Regions from separate parts of the Bradyrhizobium sp. USDA 4506 genome, predicted to be linked through region 1. Evidence: riboswitches for the same ligand, from Rfam matches in the RefSeq annotation. Region 1 holds a riboswitch; each other region holds the start of a gene.
What was found. A riboswitch is a leader RNA that binds a small molecule or an ion and turns the genes downstream of it on or off. The one in region 1 is predicted to bind cobalamin.
Positions count from the first base shown of each region.

Region 2: another riboswitch for cobalamin. It lies ahead of ACVIHF_RS08765 (DUF1636 family protein); the one in region 1 lies ahead of ACVIHF_RS32495 (TonB-dependent receptor).
Region 3: another riboswitch for cobalamin. It lies ahead of ACVIHF_RS30795 (TonB-dependent receptor); the one in region 1 lies ahead of ACVIHF_RS32495 (TonB-dependent receptor).
Region 4: another riboswitch for cobalamin. It lies ahead of metE (5-methyltetrahydropteroyltriglutamate--homocysteine S-methyltransferase); the one in region 1 lies ahead of ACVIHF_RS32495 (TonB-dependent receptor).

Region 1 covers NZ_JBSSBM010000002.1:6,418,160-6,423,771, reverse strand. Annotated here, with positions in the region: gene ACVIHF_RS32505 (ABC transporter substrate-binding protein) at 1-964, opposite strand, end outside; gene ACVIHF_RS32500 (hypothetical protein) at 1,169-1,342, opposite strand; gene ACVIHF_RS32495 (TonB-dependent receptor) at 1,455-3,737, opposite strand; cobalamin riboswitch at 3,847-4,044, opposite strand; gene ACVIHF_RS32490 (FecCD family ABC transporter permease) at 4,157-5,200, shown strand; gene ACVIHF_RS32485 (ABC transporter ATP-binding protein) at 5,197-5,612, shown strand, end outside.
Region 2 covers NZ_JBSSBM010000002.1:1,402,830-1,408,441, reverse strand. Annotated here, with positions in the region: gene cobN (cobaltochelatase subunit CobN) at 1-2,073, opposite strand, end outside; gene cobW (cobalamin biosynthesis protein CobW) at 2,073-3,107, opposite strand; gene ACVIHF_RS08765 (DUF1636 family protein) at 3,104-3,478, opposite strand; cobalamin riboswitch at 3,573-3,784, opposite strand; gene cobO (cob(I)yrinic acid a,c-diamide adenosyltransferase) at 3,821-4,474, shown strand; gene ACVIHF_RS08755 (cobyric acid synthase) at 4,486-5,612, shown strand, end outside.
Region 3 covers NZ_JBSSBM010000002.1:6,057,367-6,062,978, reverse strand. Annotated here, with positions in the region: gene ACVIHF_RS30810 (hypothetical protein) at 1-231, shown strand, start outside; gene ACVIHF_RS30805 (amidohydrolase family protein) at 385-1,875, shown strand; gene ACVIHF_RS30800 (CobW family GTP-binding protein) at 1,877-2,806, shown strand; cobalamin riboswitch at 3,035-3,229, shown strand; gene ACVIHF_RS30795 (TonB-dependent receptor) at 3,337-5,612, shown strand, end outside.
Region 4 covers NZ_JBSSBM010000002.1:330,179-335,790, reverse strand. Annotated here, with positions in the region: gene groL (chaperonin GroEL) at 1-588, shown strand, start outside; gene ACVIHF_RS04010 (hypothetical protein) at 1,166-1,378, opposite strand; partial or broken gene ACVIHF_RS04005 (ribonucleotide-diphosphate reductase subunit beta) at 1,638-1,802, opposite strand; gene ACVIHF_RS04000 (hypothetical protein) at 1,839-1,982, opposite strand; partial or broken gene ACVIHF_RS03995 (isocitrate lyase/phosphoenolpyruvate mutase family protein) at 2,111-2,801, shown strand; cobalamin riboswitch at 2,835-3,059, shown strand; gene metE (5-methyltetrahydropteroyltriglutamate--homocysteine S-methyltransferase) at 3,164-5,494, shown strand; gene ACVIHF_RS03985 (hypothetical protein) at 5,541-5,612, shown strand, end outside.

The DNA of each region.
Region 1 (5,612 bases):
AGAGCTCCGGTGGAATCTCGACGCCCACGGCCTGGGCCGCCTGGAGATTGAATATCAGCTCTCGCTTGGTGACGACGCCGACTGGCAGGTCGCCCGGCTTCGCGCCCTTGAAAATCTTGTCGGCGAATGTCGCAAACTCGCGCCATGTATCGGCGACGTTGGCCCCATAAGTAATCACCCCGCCCGCGTCCGCCTGGCCGCCGGGAAACATTGCCGGCAAGCGGTTCTTGATGGCCAGTTCACCGACTCGTTTTCGATTGCTCCAGGGCACCGGCACTTCAAGGACCAGCAGCGCCTCCGCGCGCTCCTTTGCCATCCCGGCAATCGCGGCCTCCAGATCGTCCGCACCCTTGACCTTCACGATTTGCGGCTCCAGCCCCAGCGCCTTGGCTGCGGCCTCGTTGGCGCGGTCAATCGGGGCGAGCCCGCGTTCATCCGCGCCGGGGATCGTTTGATCACTGAGAATCGCAACGCGCGTGATCCCGGGGAATGCCTCCTTCAGAAGCTTGAACTGGTCGCTGGCCTGCTGCTGATCAAGGTTGGTGAGGCCCGTGACATTGCCTCCTGGCTTGTCCATCGAGGCGACAAGCTTCAACGCGACCGGATCGGTGACGATCGCAAAGATCACCGGGATCGTCGACGTGGCCTTCTGCGACGCCACCGACGCCGGGCCGCCGAGTGCAAGGATAACATCCACATTCGCACCGACCAGCTCCGAGGCGAGGCCCGGAAGGCGCTCGAGCTTCGATTCGGCAAATCGCGGTTCGATGACGATGTCGCGTCCTTCGAGATAGCCGCGGTCGGCGAAGTCGCTCAGAAGATTTTTCTTGATGGAATCGAAGAGCGGCGACGGGCCGCCGTTGACGAGGATTCCTACTTTCCTGGGAGCTTGTTGCGCATCGGACGGGTCGCACATCGACGCGATCATGCAGAAGACCGTGAGCACTGCCTTCGCAAATCTCATGGCACCGCCCCCCAGCAAGGACCCAGCGTCCATGCGAGCCTAGCATTCAGGGGGTGGGCAACCAATCCGGAAGGGTGGTCCGGCCCATGACCTCGCTGCGACCTAATGTCTGCTTGGCGAGGATGAGCCGGGCTCGGTAGTTCGCAACCTACGAGGCCGCCGCGCGCGACTGCGCGGGATCGGTCGATCGATCTTCGCCGCGCCTCACAACGGCTCGTCATCATTGCCGTAGCGGTCGAGCTTCGGCGTGGCGATGTCGCCGTCCTCGTAGTACTCGTCGTCCTGTAGCGCTGCGGGTGGCGGAGGTTTCTTCGACTTGTCGTCGGCCTTGTCTTTGGTCTTCGTGCCGCCCTTGGTCTGCTTCCCGGCCTTGGCCATGCGTTTCCCCTGCGCGGGTCAAATCAGCTGCCGGAACTCTACCCCAGTTTCCGTGCGTTTGTAATATTCGGAGACGGTGCGGCGGGGCACACCCGCCCCACCGGATCATGCTCTAGAACGTCGCGCCGGCCTTTACCATGTAGGTGCGGCCGGGCAGCGGGTAGGCCGAGAAGCGGCCCTCGGTGAACGTGCTCGCGATGGCGTAGTCGTAATAGAGCGCGTTGAACAGGTTGTTCACGCTCAGCGACCAGAAGAAGCGGTCAACTTGCCCGCTCAGCTTGATATCGGCGGTGGCGTTGCCGGGAATCCGGCTCTGGGTGTTGGCCTGGTCGTTGTCCATGATGCGCGAGCTCCAGGCCCGCACCGTGGCGTCGAACACCAGATAGTTCTGCCAGATATTCCAGGTGACGCCGAGATTGCCGGTGTAGCGCGACACCAGCGGCACGTCGTTGCCGGCCCAGATGCCTTCGCGGAACACCGCGCGGGTGATCGCCATGCCGCCGCGCAGGGTGACGCTGTCGCTGACCTTGAGCGCCGCGCTGGTCTCCGAGCCGTAGCGGCGGGTGGGGTCGAGGTTGGTGTTGAAGAACAGCACCGGGTTGAAATGGATCTCGTTCTCGAGATCCATCAGATAGACGCTGGACTGGACCTGGAAGCGGTTGGTCCTGACGCGAAAGCCGCCCTCGACATCCTGCGAGGTCTGGGTCTTGAGCTGGAAATTCTGCGGGATCGGGGCGAAGGTCAGTGGGTCGAATGACGGACCCGACGCGACGCGTTCGTCGACATCAGGCGTGCGGAATGCGCGTGCCGCGCGGCCGAACACCGAGAAAGTGTCGGTCAGGCGATGCTCGATGCCGACATGCAGCGCGTATTGCGTCTCGTTGCTGTCGAGCGGTGCCGCCTGGGTGTCGAATGCGAATGGCGCATTCGGGTCGTAGCGATCGCGCGCCGAGATGCTGGTGTTCTGAACCCGCGCGCCGTAGGAGAAGTCGGTCGTCGGCAACAGGCCCAGCGTATGTTGCCAATAGCCGGCCACGGACTGCTGCTCGATACTGTAGATGTGGAACGGGTCGACGCCCTGATAGGCGCCGCGCGCCTCGCGGAAGGTCGAATCGTAATAGTCGATGCCGGTCAGGATCGTCGACGGCACGCCCAGCATCACGTTCTTGACGCTGAGCCGCGGCGTCAGCGACCAGGTCTGCAGCGCGGCGTCATTGTAGGTCGAGGCGAAGCTGATGGTCGGCACCGTGCCGAAGAAGCCGCTCTGCGTCTCGCGCTGCCGCCAGCCGCCGTCGACGATGAGGTCGACGCCGTTCATCAGCGTCTTGGTGAAGCCGGCGGTGACGCTGGCGGTCTGCTGGTTGGCATAGTCGAAGGGCGTCGCGGCGCCGCGGCGATCGGTGAGCAGCTCGTTCACGCCGATCGACGGATCGACCAGCCGTCCGCCGGGTAGGCCGAGCTTCTGGTCGCTGCCGGTGACGGTCAGGAAGGCGGTGAGATCCGGCGTCGTGTAGTTGATGTTGCCGACGGCGTTGCGCTGGTCGAGCGCATTGTTGACGCGGTAGCCGTCCGACTTGATGCCGTTGCCGTAGAACGAGGTGGACCACGGGCCGGAATTGAGTGCCGCGGAGACCGCGGCCATGCGGGTGTTGAACGAGCCAACTCCGGCCTCGGCCCGCATCGTCGTCGGCGGGCCGCCGACGCCGGTCTTGGTGATGATGTTGACGACGCCGCCCACCGCGTTGTCGCCGTAGAGCACCGCGCCGCTGTTGCCGCGCGTGATCTCGATGCGCTCGATCGAATCGAGCGGAATCGTGGTGAGGTCGAAGCCGGCCTTGTCGACGTCGTTGAGGCGGCGGCCGTTGAGCAGGAAGAGGGTATTGTCGGTCGCGAACGCGCCGAAGCCGCGCAGGTCGACCGACGTCTTGGCGCCGTTCGGTCCGCCATAGGGCGTTTGCAGCTGCACGCCCGGCACCTGCGCGAGGATCTCGGGCAACGACTGCACCGGCGAATGCGCGATGTCGTCGGCGGTGATCACGGCCGAGGAGGTGCCGACAATGCCGGCGAACTGGCGGCCGCCGGTGCCGCCCGTTCCGGTGGCCACACCGGTCCCTGTCGTGCCCGATCCGGCTCCGCTGCCTGTATTGTTGCCTTGCGAGGTGCCCGGCGCCGGGCGTCGCGGCGCCGGCGCTTCGTCAGCGGCCGGCCTGGCGCGCGTGACGTTCTGGTCGCCCGGCTTGGTGACTTCGATCGCCGGCAGCTGATCGGGAGCGGGTGCCTGCTGCGCCCGCGCTGCGGAGACAAGGAATGCCGGCGCGAGCATCGTCGCCGGCGCGATCATCGTCGACGCGAGCAGAAGCGCGCGGCGCCGCCGATGGAAAGGGAAGGAGAACATAAGAAAGGCCTCGGCAACGTCAGTGGCACGTCACCGCGAACCAGTCTCACCATCGTGCTCACAGCATCAGGTGAAGCTCATGCCTGTACTCCCCGACCGGCAGCATCGCGTGTGACCACGGCTGACGGCAGGTCTCCTGGCTCGCGGGTCGTTACCCTTCGTCGCCTTCCCAGGACCGAGATTCCCAGTGGCCTGTGACGAAGGATTCACCGCATACAGTTGCGGGGGCAGCCGCGGCGTTGGGGAAGTTTCCCCGTACCGCATTCCCTTTTCATCTCATGAAAGAACCGTCATGTTCATCTAGGGTTCGGCCGGGTAGCAAAGTCAATCCGGCGGAAGTCGGGCAATGGCCGTGCGGCCACGGTTTTTGTCGAGTGTCGCTTGTCTGCCACGACGATCGCTGTAAGAGCATGGATCCGATGAGCGTGCAGGATTTTGCCTTGGCGGCCGAGGTCGCGGCGCGGCGCCGGTGGGGCGCCACCGCGGCGCTGCTCGCGCTTGTGCTGCTGCTGCTGGTGATCTCGCTCGGCATCGGGCCGGTGCGGCTGTCGCCGCTCGCGGTGATCGAGGCGCTGTTCGGCGGCGGCAGCGATGTGGCGCAGGTGATCGTGCGCGAGATCCGCCTGCCGCGCACCATCCTGGCATTCGCGATCGGCGGTATTCTTGGGCTGTCAGGCGCGGCGCTGCAAGGGTTGCTGCGCAACCCGCTGGCCTCGCCGTCGCTGTTCGGCGCGCCGCAATCGGCCGCCTTCGGCGCGGTGCTGGTGATCGCGCTGGGCCTCGCCGATGTGCGCTCCTACGCGCTGCCGGTGGTGGCGATCATCGCCGCGTTCGGCTCGGTGTTCGCGCTGCTTGCGATCGCCGGCCGCAATGCCGGGCTGTTGATCCTGATCCTCGCCGGGCTCGCGATCTCGAGCTTTGCGGGAGCCGCGACCGCGCTGGTGATGAATCTCTCGAGCAATCCGTTCGTGGTGCTGGAGATCGCGTTCTGGCTGCTCGGCTCGCTGGAAGACCGCAGCTTCCAGCACGTCGCGCTGGCGCTGCCCTTCATTATCGCAGGCGCCGCCATCCTGCTCAGCCAGGCGAGCGCCTTCCGCGCGCTGACGCTTGGCGAGGAGGCGGCGCAGAGCCTCGGCGTCGACGTCGGGCGGTTGCGGCTCTTCGTGATCACGGGCGTGGCGCTCGGCGTCGGCGGCGCGGTCGCAGTCACCGGCACGATCGGTTTCATCGGCCTCGTCGCGCCGCATCTGATGCGTCCCGTGATCGGTCACGATCCGGCGCGGCTCTTGGTGCCGAGCGCGCTCACCGGCTCGGCGCTGCTGCTCGCCGCCGACATCGCGGTGCGCATCATTCCCTCGACCTCAGACATCAAGGTCGGCGTGCTGACCTCGATCATCGGCGTGCCGTTCTTCCTCTATCTGATCATGCGCGAACGCCGCGCGCTCGGCGGAGGCGTGGCATGACGCTGCTCTCGGCTGCCGCGCTCAATGCCTCGCTCGGCAGCCGCAAGGTGCTGCACGATGTCTCCCTGTCGTTGCCATCGGGCCATCTGGTCGCGCTGGTCGGGCCGAACGGCGCCGGCAAGACCACGCTGCTGCGCGCGCTGGCCGGGCTGATCCCGTCGGGCGGCGAGATCCGGATCGGCGGCGATGCGCTGGCGTCGCTGCCGCTGCGCGAGCGCGCGAAACGTTTCGCCTATCTGCCGCAGGGCCACATGGTGCACTGGCCGCTGCCGGCACGCGATATCGTCGCGCTCGGCCGCTATCCGCACGGTGCGACCGATCCGGCGCGGCTGTCGCAGACGGATGTGGAGGCGGTGCTGCGCGCGATGCAGGCGGTCGACGTCGCTGAGTTCAGCGATCGCCGCGTCACCGA
Region 2 (5,612 bases), 5.0 Mb from region 1:
CGCGAGCGCATCGCGCAGCGCCGCCCTCTCCGCCTCACCGCAAGCGCCCTGCCCGAACACATGCAAGCCGTCGCCGAATTGGCTTTCCTTGAGGTCGCAGACGAAACGATCGATCTGCGGAATGGCCTCGGCCGCGGAGACCGACGCGGCGAGACCGAGATCGTCCTCCAGCCCGGCGATGCGCGCTTCGTCGCGGATCGCGGCGATCAGGCGCTGCCGCCGCGCCGGATCGAGACCGTCGGCGGTCGAATACTCATCGAGCAAGCGCTCGAGATTGCGCAAGCCTTCCGGCACCGCGGCCTTCGCGAGCGGCGGCGGCAGATGGCCGATCGTCACGGCACCGATCCGGCGCTTGGCCTGCGCCGCCTCGCCGGGATCGTTGACGATGAAGGGATAGACAACAGGCAGATCGCCGATCAGCGCCTCCGGCCAGCATGCGGGCGACAGCGCAACCGACTTGCCGGGCAGCCATTCCAGCGTTCCATGCGCGCCGATGTGGACGACGGCATCGATGGCCTGCTGCCTGAGCCACAGATAGAACGCGACATAGGCATGGCGCGGCGTGCGTGAGAGATCGTGATAGTCGGCGTCGCGCTGCCCTACCTCACCGCGCTCCGGCTGAACGGCAATGACCGATTTGCCGCAACAGATCGCAGCGAAATGAAATGCGCCGTCACGGCAATCCCGATCATCCTCCGGCGCGCCCCATGCGCGGCTGAGATCGTCCTGCAGCAGTTCGGGAAGGCCGGAAAGCGCCGCGCGATAGTCGGCGACGTTCCACGTCAAAGTCCTCCGCAAAAGAATGTCGCCTAGCGACCGCACCGGCTCAAGGTCAAATCCCGCAGCCGCGAGATCGGTCAGCAACGCCTCGACTGAAGCCAGCGCATCGAGGCCGACGGCATGCGCGATCTGATGCGGGCGGCCGGGATAGTTCGAGAGCACCAGCGCGAGCCGCTTCTCCTGTGCCGGCTTGCCGGCAAGCCGATGCCAAGCGGCCACGCGTGCGGCAATTGCAGCGACGCGCTCGGCATCCGGTCGATGCGCAAGATGCGCGAATTGCAGCTCGGGATCGCGCTCACCAGGCGATTTGAAGCTCACGACCCCTGTGAACAGGCGGCCGTCGACCTCCGGCAGCACCACATGCATCGCGAGATCGCCCGGCGACAGGCCGCGAAGCGACAAGGCCCAATCCTCGCGCCGCGCGGTCGACAGCGCGACCTGGAACACCGGGCATGATGCGGCGTCGAAGGGCGTCGTGCCGTCGTCACCGGCCGCGGAAAACGCGGTCGCATTGACGATCGCCGCTGGAGCGCATTGCGCGAACTGAACGCGCAGCCAATCGGCCACGCCCGCCGCCTTCAATGAAGTGACGAACACGCCATGAGCATCAAAGCCCCGCTCACGCAATGCATCGATCAATGCATCGACCGGTGCCGTGTCGCCGGCCGCGAGATAAGAACGATAAAACGTAACCAGCACGCGCGGCCGGCCATCCGGTGCCGGCAACGCCGCGATGGCTCCGCGCCGGGGATCGTAGACGCCGATCTCGGGAAGATCGATCTCGCCGACCACCGGCCCGGCATAGAGTCCGGACGCCAGCGCCAGTTGCGCGATCACGGCCTGAGCGGCAACCGGGCCGCCCTTGTCGCACAACACCTTCAGACGGCGCAGCGTCGAGACCGGCAAGGTCGAGAATTCATCCAGCCGCTGATCGTCGCGGCCATCGGCCGGCAGCACGACCAGGGCGATGCCGCGCTCCTTCGCCAGCCGATGCACCGCGGCCAGCCCGTATGACCAATAGGGCTCGCCGCCGATCAGCCGCACCAGAATGCCGCGGGCGTGCGAGAGCGTCCGCTCGATATAGGTATCGACCGACAGCGGATGGCGCAGCTCCGCGAGATTGGCGAGCCGCAGCGACGGCAGCGCAGCACGGCCGCGCCGCCAGCCGGCCGCGAAGGCAGCAAGATCGCTGTCGGAAAACGACAACACCACGAGATCGGCCGGATCCTGGCCGAGGTCCCTTGGCGTCGCGGTCTCCTCAAGGCCGCGGCTCTCGCGGAAGACGACGTGCATCAGACACCAAGCCGTGCCCTGATCGCGGCTTCATCGATGTCGGCATGTTCGCCGATCACGACGAGCTTCGACTGCCGCGCCCGGGCACCCCAGGGCATGTCGAACTGATGCCGCACCCGCTCGCCGACCGATTGCACCAACAGCCGCATCGGCTTGCCTTCGACCGCGATGTAGCCCTTGGCGCGCAGCACGTTCTGCTCGCGCGCCAGCCCCTTGATCGAGGCGACCAGCGCGTCGACATCCGAAACTTCCGGAAGATCGATCACGACGGAATTGAAATCGTCGTGCTCGTGTTCCTCCTCGCCATCGTGATGCGACGGCCGCGCCGCGAGATCGCTTTCCGCCGCCGCCCCGAGCCCGAGGATCACGCGCGCGTCGATCGTGCCGTCGACGACGGGCAACATCGGCACCTCGCGCGGCATCTCGGCCGCGATCACCGCTTTCGCTGCCTTGATCCCCTCCGCCCCGGCGAGATCCGCCTTGGTCAGCAGCACGATATCGGCACAGGCGATCTGGTCCTCGAACACTTCCGACAGCGGCGTCTCGTGGTCGAGATTGTCGTCCGCTGCACGCTGCGCATCCACCGCGGCCGGATCAGGCGCAAAACGGCCGGCGGCGACGGCCTCGGCGTCGGCGAGCGCGATCACGCCGTCGACCGTGATCCGCGAACGGATCTCCGGCCAGTCGAACGCTTTCAGCAGCGGCTTCGGCAGGGCGAGCCCCGAGGTCTCGATCACGATGTGATCGGGCTTCACGTTCCGCGCCAGCAACTGCTCCATCGCCGGGATGAAATCGTCGGCGACGGTGCAGCAGATGCAGCCATTGGCGAGCTCGACGATGTTCTCGGCCGGACAATTGGCGTCGGCGCACGACTTCAGGATGTCGCCGTCGACGCCTTCGCTGCCGAATTCGTTGACCAGCACCGCGAGCTTCTTGCCGTTGGCATTGCGGATCAGATGCTGGATCAGCGTCGTCTTGCCGGAGCCGAGAAAGCCGGTCACGACGGTGACCGGAATTTTGGCGAGCGTGGTCATTCTGCGGCCTCCGGCACGACGGGAAGAGGTGGAATGCGGGCGAGCGATTGCTTGCGGAAGATTTCCGGACGGCTGCGCCACGGCACGATGCCGTCGGGCGCCGCCGCATAGGCGGAGGCACCGGCGATCACATCCGCGGCATTATCAGCGGACAGTCGGCCGTAGACATAGGACCAGCGCCCCGGCGCGCTGAGCGCGACCGAGCAGCCCTGGCTGCAGGCCGACAGGCATGCGACGGGAACCAGATTGACGTCATCGGGCACGCCGGCCTCGACAAGCGCGGCATGCAGGCGTGCACCGGGCGCGAGTTCACCTTCCGCCGACGTCTGGCCGGCGCGGCAGGTGATGCAGACATGAAGTGTGACGCTCATCGCCCTTCCTGGATTGACAGCGGGAAGCGATGAGGCACACGAACCGATTTTGGACAGGTTCGTTCCCCGTCGCGGAACACCCCGTCCGCCGGTTTCACAACATGCTGCGTTGGCAGGTCTCCCGGCTTGCGGAGCAGGTTTTACCCTTCGATGCCCACCTTCCCGACTCCGTATGGAATCAGTGGCTTGGGCATCTCTCCGGTCACGGTCGCGGGGGCGGCTGCGCTTCGGGCCCGATTTAGCGGAGCCCTATCGCATTCCCTCTTCGCCTGTCGTAGGACAGGAACCAACGCAGGACCACCATTCGTCCAAGCCTCGCACTTGTCAAGCCGAAGGAATGTGATGACTTCTGATGGAAAGGACGCTGAAGACGGCGCCGTCGGCACCGATCTTTCGCCGGATGCGCGCCACGCGGACAAGATGGCGAAAAAGAAGGCCGCCCGCGACCGCATCATGGCGACCAAGAGCGGTGAAAAGGGCCTGATCATCGTTCATACCGGCGCCGGCAAAGGAAAATCGTCCTCCGCGTTCGGCATGATCGTGCGCTGTGTGGCTCACGGCTTTCCCTGCGCCGTGGTGCAGTTCATCAAGGGCGCCTGGGATACCGGCGAGCGCCGCCTGCTCACCGGGCATTTCGGCGATCTCTGTCAATTTCACGCCATGGGCGAAGGCTTTACCTGGGAGACGCAGGATCGCGCCCGCGACATCGCGGCAGCGCAAGCCGGCTGGGAAAAGGCCAGGCAGCTGATCGCGGACCCGAGCCTGCGCATGGTCGTGCTCGACGAGATCAACATCGCGCTACGCTACGATTACCTTGCGATCGCCGATGTCGTCGACTTCCTGACCACGTCGAAGCCGCCGATGACCCATGTCGTGCTCACCGGGCGCAACGCCAAGGAGGAGCTGATCGAGATTGCCGATCTGGTCACCGAGATGACGCTGGTAAAGCATCCGTTCCGCTCCGGCATCAAGGCCCAGCCGGGCGTCGAGTTCTGACGGGCATCACGATGGCGCGCGCATTGATGATCCAGGGAGCCGGCTCGGACGTGGGCAAATCGCTCATCGTCGCCGGCCTCGCCCGCGCCGCCCGACGGCGCGGCCTGCGCGTGCTGCCGTTCAAGCCGCAGAACATGTCGAACAACGCCGCCGTGACCGTCGATGGCGGCGAGATCGGACGCGCGCAGGCATTGCAGGCGCTCGCCGCCGGCGTCGAGCCGCACACCGACATGAACCCGGTGCTGCTCAAGCCCGAGACCGATGTCGGCGCCCAGATCATCGTGCACGGCAAACGGATCGCCACCGCACGCGCGCGCGAATATGCCGGCATGAAACCATCGCTGATGGGCGCGGTGCTGGAGAGTTTTGCGCGCCTGAAGCAGCGCGCCGATCTGGTGCTGGTCGAGGGCGCCGGCAGCCCCGCCGAGGTCAACTTACGCAAAGCCGATATCGCCAATATGGGTTTTGCGCGCAAAGCAGACGTGCCCGTGGTGCTGGTCGGCGACATCGACCGCGGCGGCGTGATCGCGCAGCTCGTCGGCATCAAGACGGTGATCGACCCTGATGATGCCGCGATGATCCAGGGCTTTATCATCAACAAATTCCGCGGCGATCCGACATTGTTCGATGACGGCTATCGCTTGATCGAAGAGCGCACCGCCTGGCGCGGATTTGGCGTGCTGCCCTGGTTCGTCCGCGCCGGCGAACTTCCGGCCGAAGATGCGCTCGGGCTCGGCGAGGCGCGCAAGCCGGGCCAGTGCAAGATCGCGTTCCTTGCGCTGTCGCGGATCGCCAATTTCGACGACCTCGATCCGCTGAAGCTGGAGCCCGGCGTCGATCTCGTGATGGTACGTCCGGGCGAAGCCATCCCAGGTGATGCGAAGCTCGTCATCCTGCCCGGCTCGAAATCGACCCGCGGCGATCTCGCCTTCCTGCGCGCGCAGGGCTGGGACATCGATCTCTTGGCACATCATCGCCGCGGCGGCCATGTCCTCGGCCTGTGCGGCGGATATCAGATGCTTGGTCAGACCGTCGCCGACCCTGAAGGGATCGAGGGGCCCGCCGGCGAAACACGCGGCCTCGGGCTGCTCGATGTCGCAACCACCATGACCGAACAGAAGACGCTGACGCGCGCCAG
Region 3 (5,612 bases), 360 kb from region 1:
TTCTTCCGCAGGACGACCGCGGAGCTGTGCGCGGCGATCTCCGGTCAGGGCGCAGATCAGGATGCCGTCATCCGGCGGTTCCTGGCGCAGATCGACAATGTCAGGCTCAAGCGTGCGGTCGAAGCGGCGATCGCCAGGGACCGCACGCCGCCGAAACTCGTGGCGAGCCGCGTGAAGCCCGGCCCCGATCTCTGGCGCGGGCTGCCGTCGCGGCGCGCAACCGGAACGTAGGAAGGGCCTCACTCTGCAATCGCCGTCGCAGCGCGGCGGATATTCCGTCACAGCATGTCGCCACAACCCTGGCCGGCTTGCTGCGATCGGTGCGATGCGCTTCTCTGTGCTCGACAGGAGACCGGTCGGTTTCGGAATGCGGGGAGTGGCGAGATGGGTGGCTTGGTGATCAGCGGCGGCCGGGTGGTGGATCCGGCCAGCGGGATGGACGCGATCGGCGATGTCGCCGTCGTCGACGGCAAGATCGCCGCGGTCGGCACCGGCCTCGGCGGTTCCGAACGGCAGATCGACGCGACCGGGCTCGTGGTGGCGCCGGGCTTCATCGACCTGCACGCGCATGGCCAGACCATACCGGCCGACCGCATGCAGGCGTTCGACGGGGTGACGACCTCGCTCGACCTCGAGGCCGGCGTGTTGCCGGTCGCGTCCTGGTACAAGCGCCAGGCCGAGAAGGGCAGGGTGCTGAACTACGGCGCCGCCGCCAACTGGGCCTTCGCGCGCATCGGCGCGATGACCGGTTCGAATTCGGAAAGCTCGCTGGAATCGTTTGGTGCCGCGATGCGCGATCGCCGCTGGATCGAAAACGTGGCGACCGAAGGCGAGGTCGGCGGCATCCTGGAGCGCCTCGCGATCGGCCTGAACGAGGGCGGTATCGGCATCGGCATTCTCAACGCCTATGCGCCGGGTGCCGGCGTGCAGGAATTGACCGCGGTGTGCCAGCTCGCGGCGGATCATGCGGTGCCGACCTTTACCCACGTCGCCTACATGTCGCGGATCGATCCCGAGAGCGCGGCCGAGGCCTATATCCGCCTGATCGGCTACGCGGGCGCCACCGGCGCGCATATGCACATCTGCCACTTCAACTCGTCGAGCAAGACCGATATCGAACGCTGTGTTGGGCTGATCGCGAAAGCGCAGGCGCAGGGCCTGCCGATCACGGTGGAGGCCTATCCCTACGGCACCGGCTCGACCGTGCTGGCGGCGACCTTCTTCAGCGATCCGAAATTCGAGGAGCGCAACGGCCTCGGTTATGATTCGGTGCAGCGCGTGACCGACGGTCACCGTTTCGGCAGTCGCGAGGAGCTGCTGGCGGCACAGGCCGAAGAGCCCTCGACCTTGGTACTGTGGCATGTGCTCGACATCGAGAACAACGCGCATCATCGCGATCTGCTCGACATGGCGGTGCTGTATCCGGGCGGCGCAATCGCCTCCGACGCGATGCCGTGGACGCTGTCGGACGGCCGTCCCTACAGCGGCGACGCCTGGCCGCTGCCGGACGATGCCACCTCGCATCCGCGCTCGGCCGGCTGCTTCACCCGCTTCATCCGTGAATGGGTGCGCGAGCGCAAGAAAGTGTCGCTGCTGGAGGGCATCCGCAAATGCGCGCTGATCCCGGCCGAGATCCTGTCGGCGAGCACGCCGGCGATGCGGGCCAAGGGCAGGCTGCAGGTCGGCGCCGACGCCGATGTCGTGGTGTTCGACTACGAGACGCTGAGCGATCGCGCGACCTTCTCGGCGATGAATCGTCCGGCGGAGGGCGTGCGGCATCTCGTGGTCAGCGGCCAGCCGCTGATCAGCGATGGTGTCCTCGATGTCGCGGCGCGTCCCGGCCGGCCGGTGCGCCGGCCTATCACGGGGGGCTGAGGTGCCGGTCCCGATCCTGCTGGTCGCGGGCTTCCTCGGGGCGGGCAAGACCACGGTCGTCAACCATCTGCTGGCGCATGCGCAAGGACGGCGCATCGCCGCGGTGGTCAACGATTTCGGTGCGATCAATATCGACGCCGAGCTGATCGCCGGCGCCGGCGACGGCGTGGTCAGCCTGAGCAATGGCTGCATCTGCTGTACGCTGGAGGGCGACCTGCTGCGCACACTCGCCACGTTGCTGCGGCGTGATCCGCGTCCCGAATTCATCGTGATCGAGACCAGCGGAATCGCCGATCCCGCCGACATCGTGCGCAACCTGATGGATCCCGTGATCTGGAAGGAGGCGCCGCTGGAGACGGTGCTGTGCGTGGTCGACGCGACGCAACCTGCGGCGATGCTGAACGATGCGCTGCTGCGCTCGCAGCTCCGGGCGGCGGACGTGGTGGCGCTGAGCAAGGTCGATCTGGCCGACGCCGCCGCGTGCGCCGCGATCCGCGACGCCGTGCGTGCGGTGCGCCCGGCGGCCGTGGTGGTCGATGCCTTGCATGGCGAGGTGCCGGCCGCGCTGCTGTTCCCGACGGACCTCGATCATGTGCCGGCTCCGCGCGAGACCGCGCCGCGACGGCCGGCGTCCGATCGCTTCGAGACGCTGAGCTGGACCTCGGAGCGGCCCGTCGTGCTGCCGCGCTTGCAGCAGGCGATCGGCAGACTGGCGCCGAAGCTGGCGCGGGCGAAGGGATTGTTCGAGACGGTGGAGCAGCCCGGGCGGCTGACCGTGCTTCAACTCGCCGGCGGCCGCGCGACCTTGGCTGCGGGCGGCGTGCCGTCGCCCGGCGTGCCGCGCACGCGCATCGTGTTCATCGCCGAGATGGGTGCGCTGTCGCGCGCGGAGATTGATGAGGTGATGCAGGGATGTGTCGAGGCTCAGTGACGCGAACCTACGTTTCCCGTCATCTTGAGGAGCCGCGAAGCAGCGTCTCGAAGGATGAATCGGCCACCAGCCGGGCCGTGCATCCTTCGAGACGCGCGTGCCGCGCTCCTCAGGATGACGGGTTGCCTTTCGGCGTCAGCCCTCGACGTCGCTGTGTCATCGCCGCAGCAGCATCTCGCAAAGCATGTGTGCGACAATCGCATCGAATTGACAGCCCTGCAGCCAGCACCTATCGTTTTTGCCGACGGTTCCCTTCGGGGATCAAAAGGGAATGCGGTGCGAGGGTAACCCCAATGCCGCAGCTGTCCCCGCAACTGTAAACGGCGAGCCTTTCGTCAAATTGCCACTGGGCCATCGGCCCGGGAAGGCGTCGACAGGCGATGACCCGTGAGCCAGGAGACCTGCCGTCAGTCGTGGTCACACGCGAGCACATCGGGCGGGGGCGTCCTGGTGGGATCGGAGCACTGCCTTTTGGGCAATGCGCCAGTCCGCGTTCGCGGTGACGTGCCACGTTACCGCGAGTCCTTTTCATGTCTCCGTCCTCTCCCGTTGCGCGCAAATGGCGCCTCGGTCTTCTCTGCTCCCTGTCATCGCTGCTGTTGCCGGCCGAAGGCTCGGCACAAACGCCTCCACCAACCAGGCTCGATCCGATTGAGGTCGCGCCTTCCGCTGTGGCAAGGCCGAAGCCCGCGGCGCGAAGCCGTGCCGTGGCCGCCGCGGCGCGGCCGAGGCCCGCGACGATCGCAACAACCGGCAACGCGCCGCGCGTCGCAGCGTCGGGCGTACCGGGATCGGCATCGCCGACGCTCAATGCCACCACGCAGGGCGGCACCGGCAGTCGTCTCAATCTGACGCCGCTGCAGACGCCGGCCAGCGTCGAGATCATCACGGCGCAGACCATCGCTGAACGCGGCCAGCATAATGTGCTCGATGCCGTCACCCAGGACGCGGCTGGCTTCATCGCAACGCCGGCACCCGGCAATGGCGGCCTGTCGTTCAGCACCCGCGGCTTTGCCGGCAGCAACTCGGTGATGACGCTGTATGACGGCACGCGCTTCTATATCGGCTCCGGCACGCTGACGTTCCCCTACGACACCTGGTCGACGCAGCGCATCGAAGTGCTGCGCGGCCCGGCCTCGGTGCTGTACGGCGAAGGCGCGATCGGCGGCGTCATCAACGTGATCCCGAAGAAACCGCTCAATACGCCCTACAACGAGGCCGAAGTTTCGCTCGACAGCAACATGACCCGGCGGCTCTCGGTGGACAGCACCGGTCCGATCAATCCCAATGTGTCGTACCGCATCAACGCCACCGGCAACATGTCGGACGGCTGGGTCGATCGCGACAAGACCTCGAACGCGGTGGTCTCCGCTGCCGTGCGGGTGCAGGCGTCGGACAATCTGGCCTTCACGCTGTCGGAGGACTACGGCGACCGCAGCCCGTCGCGCTATTTCGGCACGCCGCTGATCAACGGTTCGATCCAGGATGCGCTGCGCTTCAAGAACTACAACGCATTGGACAGCGCGATCCGCTATCAGGACAGCTGGACCCAGTTCAAGACCGAGTGGGACGTCGCCGACGGCATCAAGGTCAACAACACGCTGTATTACCTGACCAGCGAGCGGCACTGGCGCGACATCGAAAACTATACCTGGAATCCGAAGACCCGGCTGATCGATCGCGCGAGCTACATCGAGATCTTCCACGACCAGAAGCAGCTCGGCAACCGGATGGATGCGACCTTCAGCGGTCACGTGTTCGGCCTTGCGAACCAGGTCGTCGCTGGCTTCGACGTCAACCGGATCGACTTCACCCACACCAACAACTCGCCCTATGGCGGCGCGTCGTCGGTCAATCCTTACGTGTTCGATCCGGGATCGTTCTTCGCGACGACGACGGCGACCACGCCGGGCTTCAATGCGATCGTCAATCAATACGCGCTGTTCGCCGAGGATCGTCTCTTGCTGACCGATCAGTTGTCGCTGGTGACCGGTGTCAGGTATGACCGTCCCGAGGTGGATCGCACCGACTACAAGACGCCGGCGAACAGTTTCGAGACGGCGCTATCGGGCACCAGCTGGCGCGCGGGGCTCGTTTACGAGCCGATCAAGAACCTCGCGTTCTATGGCCAGTACGCGGTCGGCGTCGATCCGGTCAGCAATCTGATCTCACTGTCGACCACGCAGAAAACGTTCCAGCTTGCGACCGGCAAGCAGACCGAGATCGGGGTCAAGCAATCGTTCTGGGGCGGCCGCGGCGAGTGGACGCTGGCTGCCTACGAGATCGTCAAGACCGGGCTCACGATTCCCGATCCCGGCAATCCCACCGGCGGCCTGGCATTGCAGATCGGCCAGCAATCATCCCGCGGGGTCGAAGGATCGATCGGGCTCGCACTGAGCGACGGCTGGCGCGTCGACGCCAATCTTGCACTGCTGCGCGCCAGATACGACAACAACAGCCAGGTGGCCGGCGGCAAGATCGTCAGCTTCAACGGCAATGTCCCGGTCAACGTGCCGCAGCAGGTCTCGAACGTCTGGCTGACCTGGGACTTCGCGCCCAACTGGTCGGCCTATGGCGGCGTGCAGATCGTCGGTGCGATGTACTCCGATCTTGCCAACACCCAGCTGCGGCCAGGCTACAACGTGGTCAATGGCGGCGTCAGGTGGAAGCCGGATGACCGCACCACGGTCGCGTTCCGCCTCTACAATCTGTTCGACAAGGCCTACGCGGTGACCTCGAACGGCACCGGGCAGTGGCTGCTCGGCATGCCGCGTACCGCCGAATTGTCCGTCAGCGTGAAGTTCTG
Region 4 (5,612 bases), 6.1 Mb from region 1:
CAGATCGAGGAGACCACCTCGGACTACGACCGTGAGAAGCTGCAGGAGCGTCTCGCCAAGCTCGCAGGCGGCGTCGCGGTGATCCGCGTCGGCGGCGCGACCGAGGTCGAGGTGAAGGAGCGCAAGGATCGCGTTGATGACGCGATGCATGCGACCCGCGCGGCTGTCGAGGAAGGCATTCTCCCGGGTGGCGGCGTCGCCCTCCTCCGTGCCTCCGAGCAGCTCAAGGTCCTGCGCACCAAGAACGACGACCAGAAGACCGGCGTCGAGATCGTGCGCAAGGCGCTGTCCTGGCCAGCTCGGCAGATCGCGATCAACGCCGGTGAAGATGGCTCGGTCGTGGTCGGTAAGGTCCTAGAAAAGGATCAGTACCCTTACGGCTTCGACGCGCAGACTGGCGAGTACAGCAACCTTGTCTCCAAGGGGATCATCGACCCGACCAAGGTCGTGCGCATCGCTGTCCAGAACGCCGCCTCAGTTGCCGCGCTGCTGATCACGACGGAAGCGATGGTTGCCGAGCTGCCGAAAAAGATCGCGCCCGGTCCCGCAATGCCTCCGGGCGGCGGCATGGGCGGCATGGACTTCTGATCCAGCCTCTCAAAGGATCGACAGGCAGAACCCTGGCAGCAATGCCAGGGTTTTCGACTGAGCCGCCCAGCTTGCTCACGGTTCCCTTTTTGAGAAACCGAGCTGGATCTTGGCCTAACCATCGCTCCGGACGAACACGCTATTCATCGCATCGCTTTGTTTTGCGAGCGGAACGAAGCCAACTAGCCCGCAAAGCCTCTCGTTGATCGGCGCCGTAGAGCCGTAGGGCAGGTGCGATCGCTAACGTTTTGGACCGCAGATGACTTGATGAAATCGGATCCGATTTGCAGAATTACTTCGGCTGGATTTTGACGCGGCTGCTGGACCCCGACTCCACACCCGCTGTTCCTAAACTGGTACCCGTCGCGACGTGGTTTCAGACACGGACATACCGTGTGGACCACTGAGGCGCAGAAACCGCTCGGATTAAAGTCACGTCCCGCGTGTGGCAGGCAATCGCTTGCCATGCCGCCCGCTCTGAAGGAGATTCGGAGCCCTCGGTGCGTCAATCGGTCCGGAAATGAAACGCCGCGAATTTACGACCGTTTGCAATTTGCCATCACTCGTTGTTTGTAGATCAAGCCTGCTTTTCAGCAAAGGTTTTCATCGAGCGACTTAGCGGCAGCTTTCGCCGATGGTAGCCATAGACCCGGACATCTTCGCGGATTTGCTCGCTTACCGAGCGTACGATACGTTTCTTCCGCCAGTTCCTATTGAGATCGATCGGAATGGAATTGCCGCGAGGAACGACGAGAAGGTCGTTCCGTTCGTTCAGGTAGACATCGTACATGGAAGTCCTCGCTCCGTGTGAACATAGGCCGAAGCTCAGACCCTTTGGTGACTTCGACGACACAGTCTCAAGAAAGCCGCACAGGGCGCTTTGTCCTCCGAAGGTAAAGGTCACACGTTCGAATCGTATCGGGTGCGCCAGTTCCCACTTATCTTCATAGTGATGCGCGGGTCCGAAACTATAATCCCGCCCCGCCCGTTTGAGCGCGTAAGCGCGATTTCAACTAGAAAAGGCACTGGTCGTCATCGTGACCCGATGCTCAATCCCAGCTGAGCGCGCCACCGTTCTGGTATTCGATGTCGCCGGTCTCGAAGGAGTTCTTCTCCTTCTTCAGATCCATCGCCTCCGACATCCACGGTAACGCGTTCTCAACGTCGGCGAAGACAGGCGCGAGCCCGATCTGGGCATAGCGGCGATTAGAGACTATCACCTCGTCCCACAGCCCTCTCGCCTTCAGGTCTCACCCAAGGAACTCGTTCACGACCGTGAAATCGCCGGACATCGCGGTGAGAAGCTCATCCTGTAACCACTGCAGCTTGTGGTCGACGATACCGCACACCCGCAAAATGGCGCTCTCGGCTGCGCCCGGACATTCGATCGTCACGCCATTGCCCCTCTGATTTACACGGCATCGGAATTGACGACGAAACATTCGATTTAATGAGCCGAAGCGCTTGAAGCGCTTTCTGACCGCTGACGGAGGTCAGTGTCTCCGTGGGATGGAAGGAAACGCAGATCGTCCGTGCCGCAGGACCTGCCGCTGCTCGTCGATGCCTACACCGGCTACGGTGAGGCGGCGCTGAATGTGATGCGCGCCACCCGCGTCTTTGAGGATGCCGGTGCCGGCGCGCTTCATCTGGAAGACCAGATCCTGCCCAAGAAATGCGGCCATCTGAACGACAAGAAGTCGCCGATGCGCATGACATGGCGGCCAAGGTCGCGCCGGCATCAAAAGCGCGTCGCGATCTCATGGTCATCGCCAGGACCGACGCCGCCGCCAGCGAGGGCCTCGCTGGCGCCGTAGCCCGGGCAAAAGCCCTATAGGGAGGCCGGGGCCGATGCGATCTTTCCGGAGGCACTCAACACGGCCGAGATGTTCCGTGCTTTTGCGGCGCGCATGCCCGGCGCGCCGCTTCTCGCGAACATGACGGAGTTTGGAAAGACCCCATTCTTCACCGCCGCCGAGTTCGAGGCGATAGGATATGCCATGGTGATCTGGCCTGTGTCCTCATTGCGAGTGGCGAACAAGGCGCAGGCAGAATTGTATGCTGCAATTTTACGTGATGGTGGCACGCCCAAGATCGTAGAGCGGATGCAGACGCGCGCGGAACTCTATGCGGCAATTGGATTACACGACTATGAAGCTCTCGATTCTTCGATCGTTCAAACAATCGTTCCGTCCGGCATGCCGCAACGCAAGTGATCGACGATAGGTTGACGAGAGCCCGCCGTTGCAGATAATCGGAGACGTCGAGGTTCTCCGGGTCCCGCTTGATCCGGAGCTAAGAGGGAAGCCGGTGCGTTTTCCATCCGTTCAGGATTGAGGCAATGCCGGCGCTGCCCCCGCAACTGTAAGCGGTGAGCCCGCGTCCATCAGTGTCACTGAAGCGAAAGCTTCGGGAAGGCCGGATGCAGGCGACGACCCGCGAGCCAGGAGACCTGCCCCGACAACATAATCGTCCACGGGCGGGGTGTCCCGGTGGTACGCCAAGCAGCTGCCGCATCCGCGGCTGCCCTGCCAGCGTCCGCCATGGCCTTTTGCCCCCACCACCTGGGGTTAAAGCTATGACTTCTCTTTCAGTTCCAGTTGCAACACTCGGCACGCCCCGCATCGGGCCGCGCCGCGAACTCAAACTCGCGCTCGAAGGCTTCTGGGCCGGCAAGATCAGCGAGCAGCAACTTCTCGAAGCTGCAGCCGGGCTCCGTGTCGCCAACTGGGCACGCCAGAAATCACTCGGCGCGACCATTATACCGTCGAACGATTTTTCGCTTTACGACCACGTGCTCGACACCAGCGTGATGGTCGGTGCCATCCCCGAGGCCTATGGCTGGAAGGGCGGAGCAGTCTCGCTCAAGACCTATTTCGCGATGGCGCGTGGTTCGCAAGGCGACGCGCACGACGCGAGCTGCAGTCACGCCCACCATGGCCATGGCGCGACAGCGCAGGAAATGACCAAGTGGTTCGACACCAATTACCACTACATGGTCCCGGAATTTCACAAGAGACAGACATTCAAGCTCTCGTCCCGCAAGGTGATCGAAGAGTATGACGAGGCGAAAGCGCTCGGATATCAGACCCGTCCGGTGCTCGTCGGCCCTGTCACCCTCCTGAAGCTCGGCAAGAGCCATGATGCCTCGGTCGATCCGGTCTCGCTGCTCGACGGCCTGCTGCCGGTCTATGTCGAGGTTCTCCAGGAGCTCGCCAGGCGCGGCGCAGAATGGGTCCAGATCGACGAACCCTGCCTCGTGCTCGATCTCAACGAGACCGACGGGAATGCGCTCCAGCGCGCCTATGCGCGTTTCGCCAAAGACGTACCGGGCATCAAGATCATGCTCGCCACTTACTTCGGTGCGATCGGCGACACTATCGCGACCGCGTTGGCCCTGCCGGTGGCAGGTCTGCACGTCGACTTGATCCGCGCACCGCAGCAACTGAGCCAGATCGAATCCGGTGCCCGCCAGGATCTCGTGATTTCGCTCGGCGTCATTGACGGCCGCAACGTCTGGCGCTCCAATTTGTCGGCGCTGGTCGAGCGCTACAAGCCGGTCATCGCCAAGCTCGGCGCTAACCGCGTCCAGATCGCTCCGTCCTGCTCGCTACTGCACACGCCGATCGACTTAGAGCTTGAGACCGGTCTCGACCCGGATGTGAAGAGCTGGCTTGCCTTCTCCGTGCAGAAGATCGCCGAACTCTCTTCGCTGGCGAAGGCACTGGCCGGCGACGCCAGCGTCGCGGACGCCCTAGCCGCCTCGGACAAGGCCGCCAAGGCACGCCAGACCTCGCCCAAGATCCACGACGCGGCCGTTGCCAAGGGGATGGCGGCGATCGACGACGCGATGCGCCGTCGCACCAGCGCCTTTGCCAGCCGCGCCGAAGTCCAGCGCAAACGCTTTGCCCTGCCTGCCTTCCCAACGACGACTATCGGCTCGTTCCCGCAAACCGCCGACGTCCGCAATGCTCGCGCGGCCCACGCCAAGGGCACACTGACCAACGCCCAATACGAGCAGTTCCTCAAGGAGGAGACTGCCCGCACCGTACGTTGGCAGGAGGAGATCGGGCTCGACGTGCTGGTTCATGGCGAGTTCGAGCGCAACGACATGGTGCAGTATTTCGGCGAACAGCTCTCCGGCTTCGTCTTCACCCAGTATGGCTGGGTGCAGTCCTACGGCTCGCGCTATGTTCGTCCGCCGATCCTGTTCGGTGACGTCTCCCGGCCGAAACCGATGACGGTCGAGTGGTGGCGTTACTCGCAATCGCTGACCAAGAAGCCGATGAAGGCGATGCTCACCGGACCGGTGACGATCCTGAACTGGTCGTTCGTTCGCGACGACCTGCCGCGCAGCGAAGCCTGCCGCCAGATCGCACTCGCGATCCGCGACGAGGTTACCGACCTCGAAAAGGCCGGAGCGACCATGATCCAGATCGATGAAGCCGCCTTGCGCGAAGGCCTGCCGCTGCGTCATTCCGAGTGGAAGACCTATCTCGAATGGGCCGTGGAAAGCTTCCGCATCTGCTCGACGGGCGTTGCCGATGCCACGCAGATCCACACCCACATGTGCTACTCGGAGTTCAACGCCATCATCGACGCGATTGCGGCGATGGACGCCGACGTCATCTCGATCGAGACGTCGCGGTCCAAGATGGAACTGCTCGATGCGTTCACCAGCTTCAAATATCCTAACGATATCGGTCCTGGAGTCTACGACATCCACTCTCCACGCGTCCCCGAAACCACCGAGATGAGGGACCTCATCACGCTGGCCCGAAAACGTTTGTCGGACTCGCAGCTCTGGATCAATCCCGATTGCGGCCTGAAGACACGCAGATGGGAAGAAGTGCGTCCCGCGCTCGTCAACATGGTCGCTGCCGCACGCGAGTTGCGCAAGGCGTTATAGGCGCGGAAACGCGGATCGCCGACGCCCGCCCAACCGGAGAATGCCGATGCGCTTCTGGATCAGATGTACCCGCTTCGACAGCGGCAAGCCGTATTATGTCAACTTCTCGCTGGTGGGC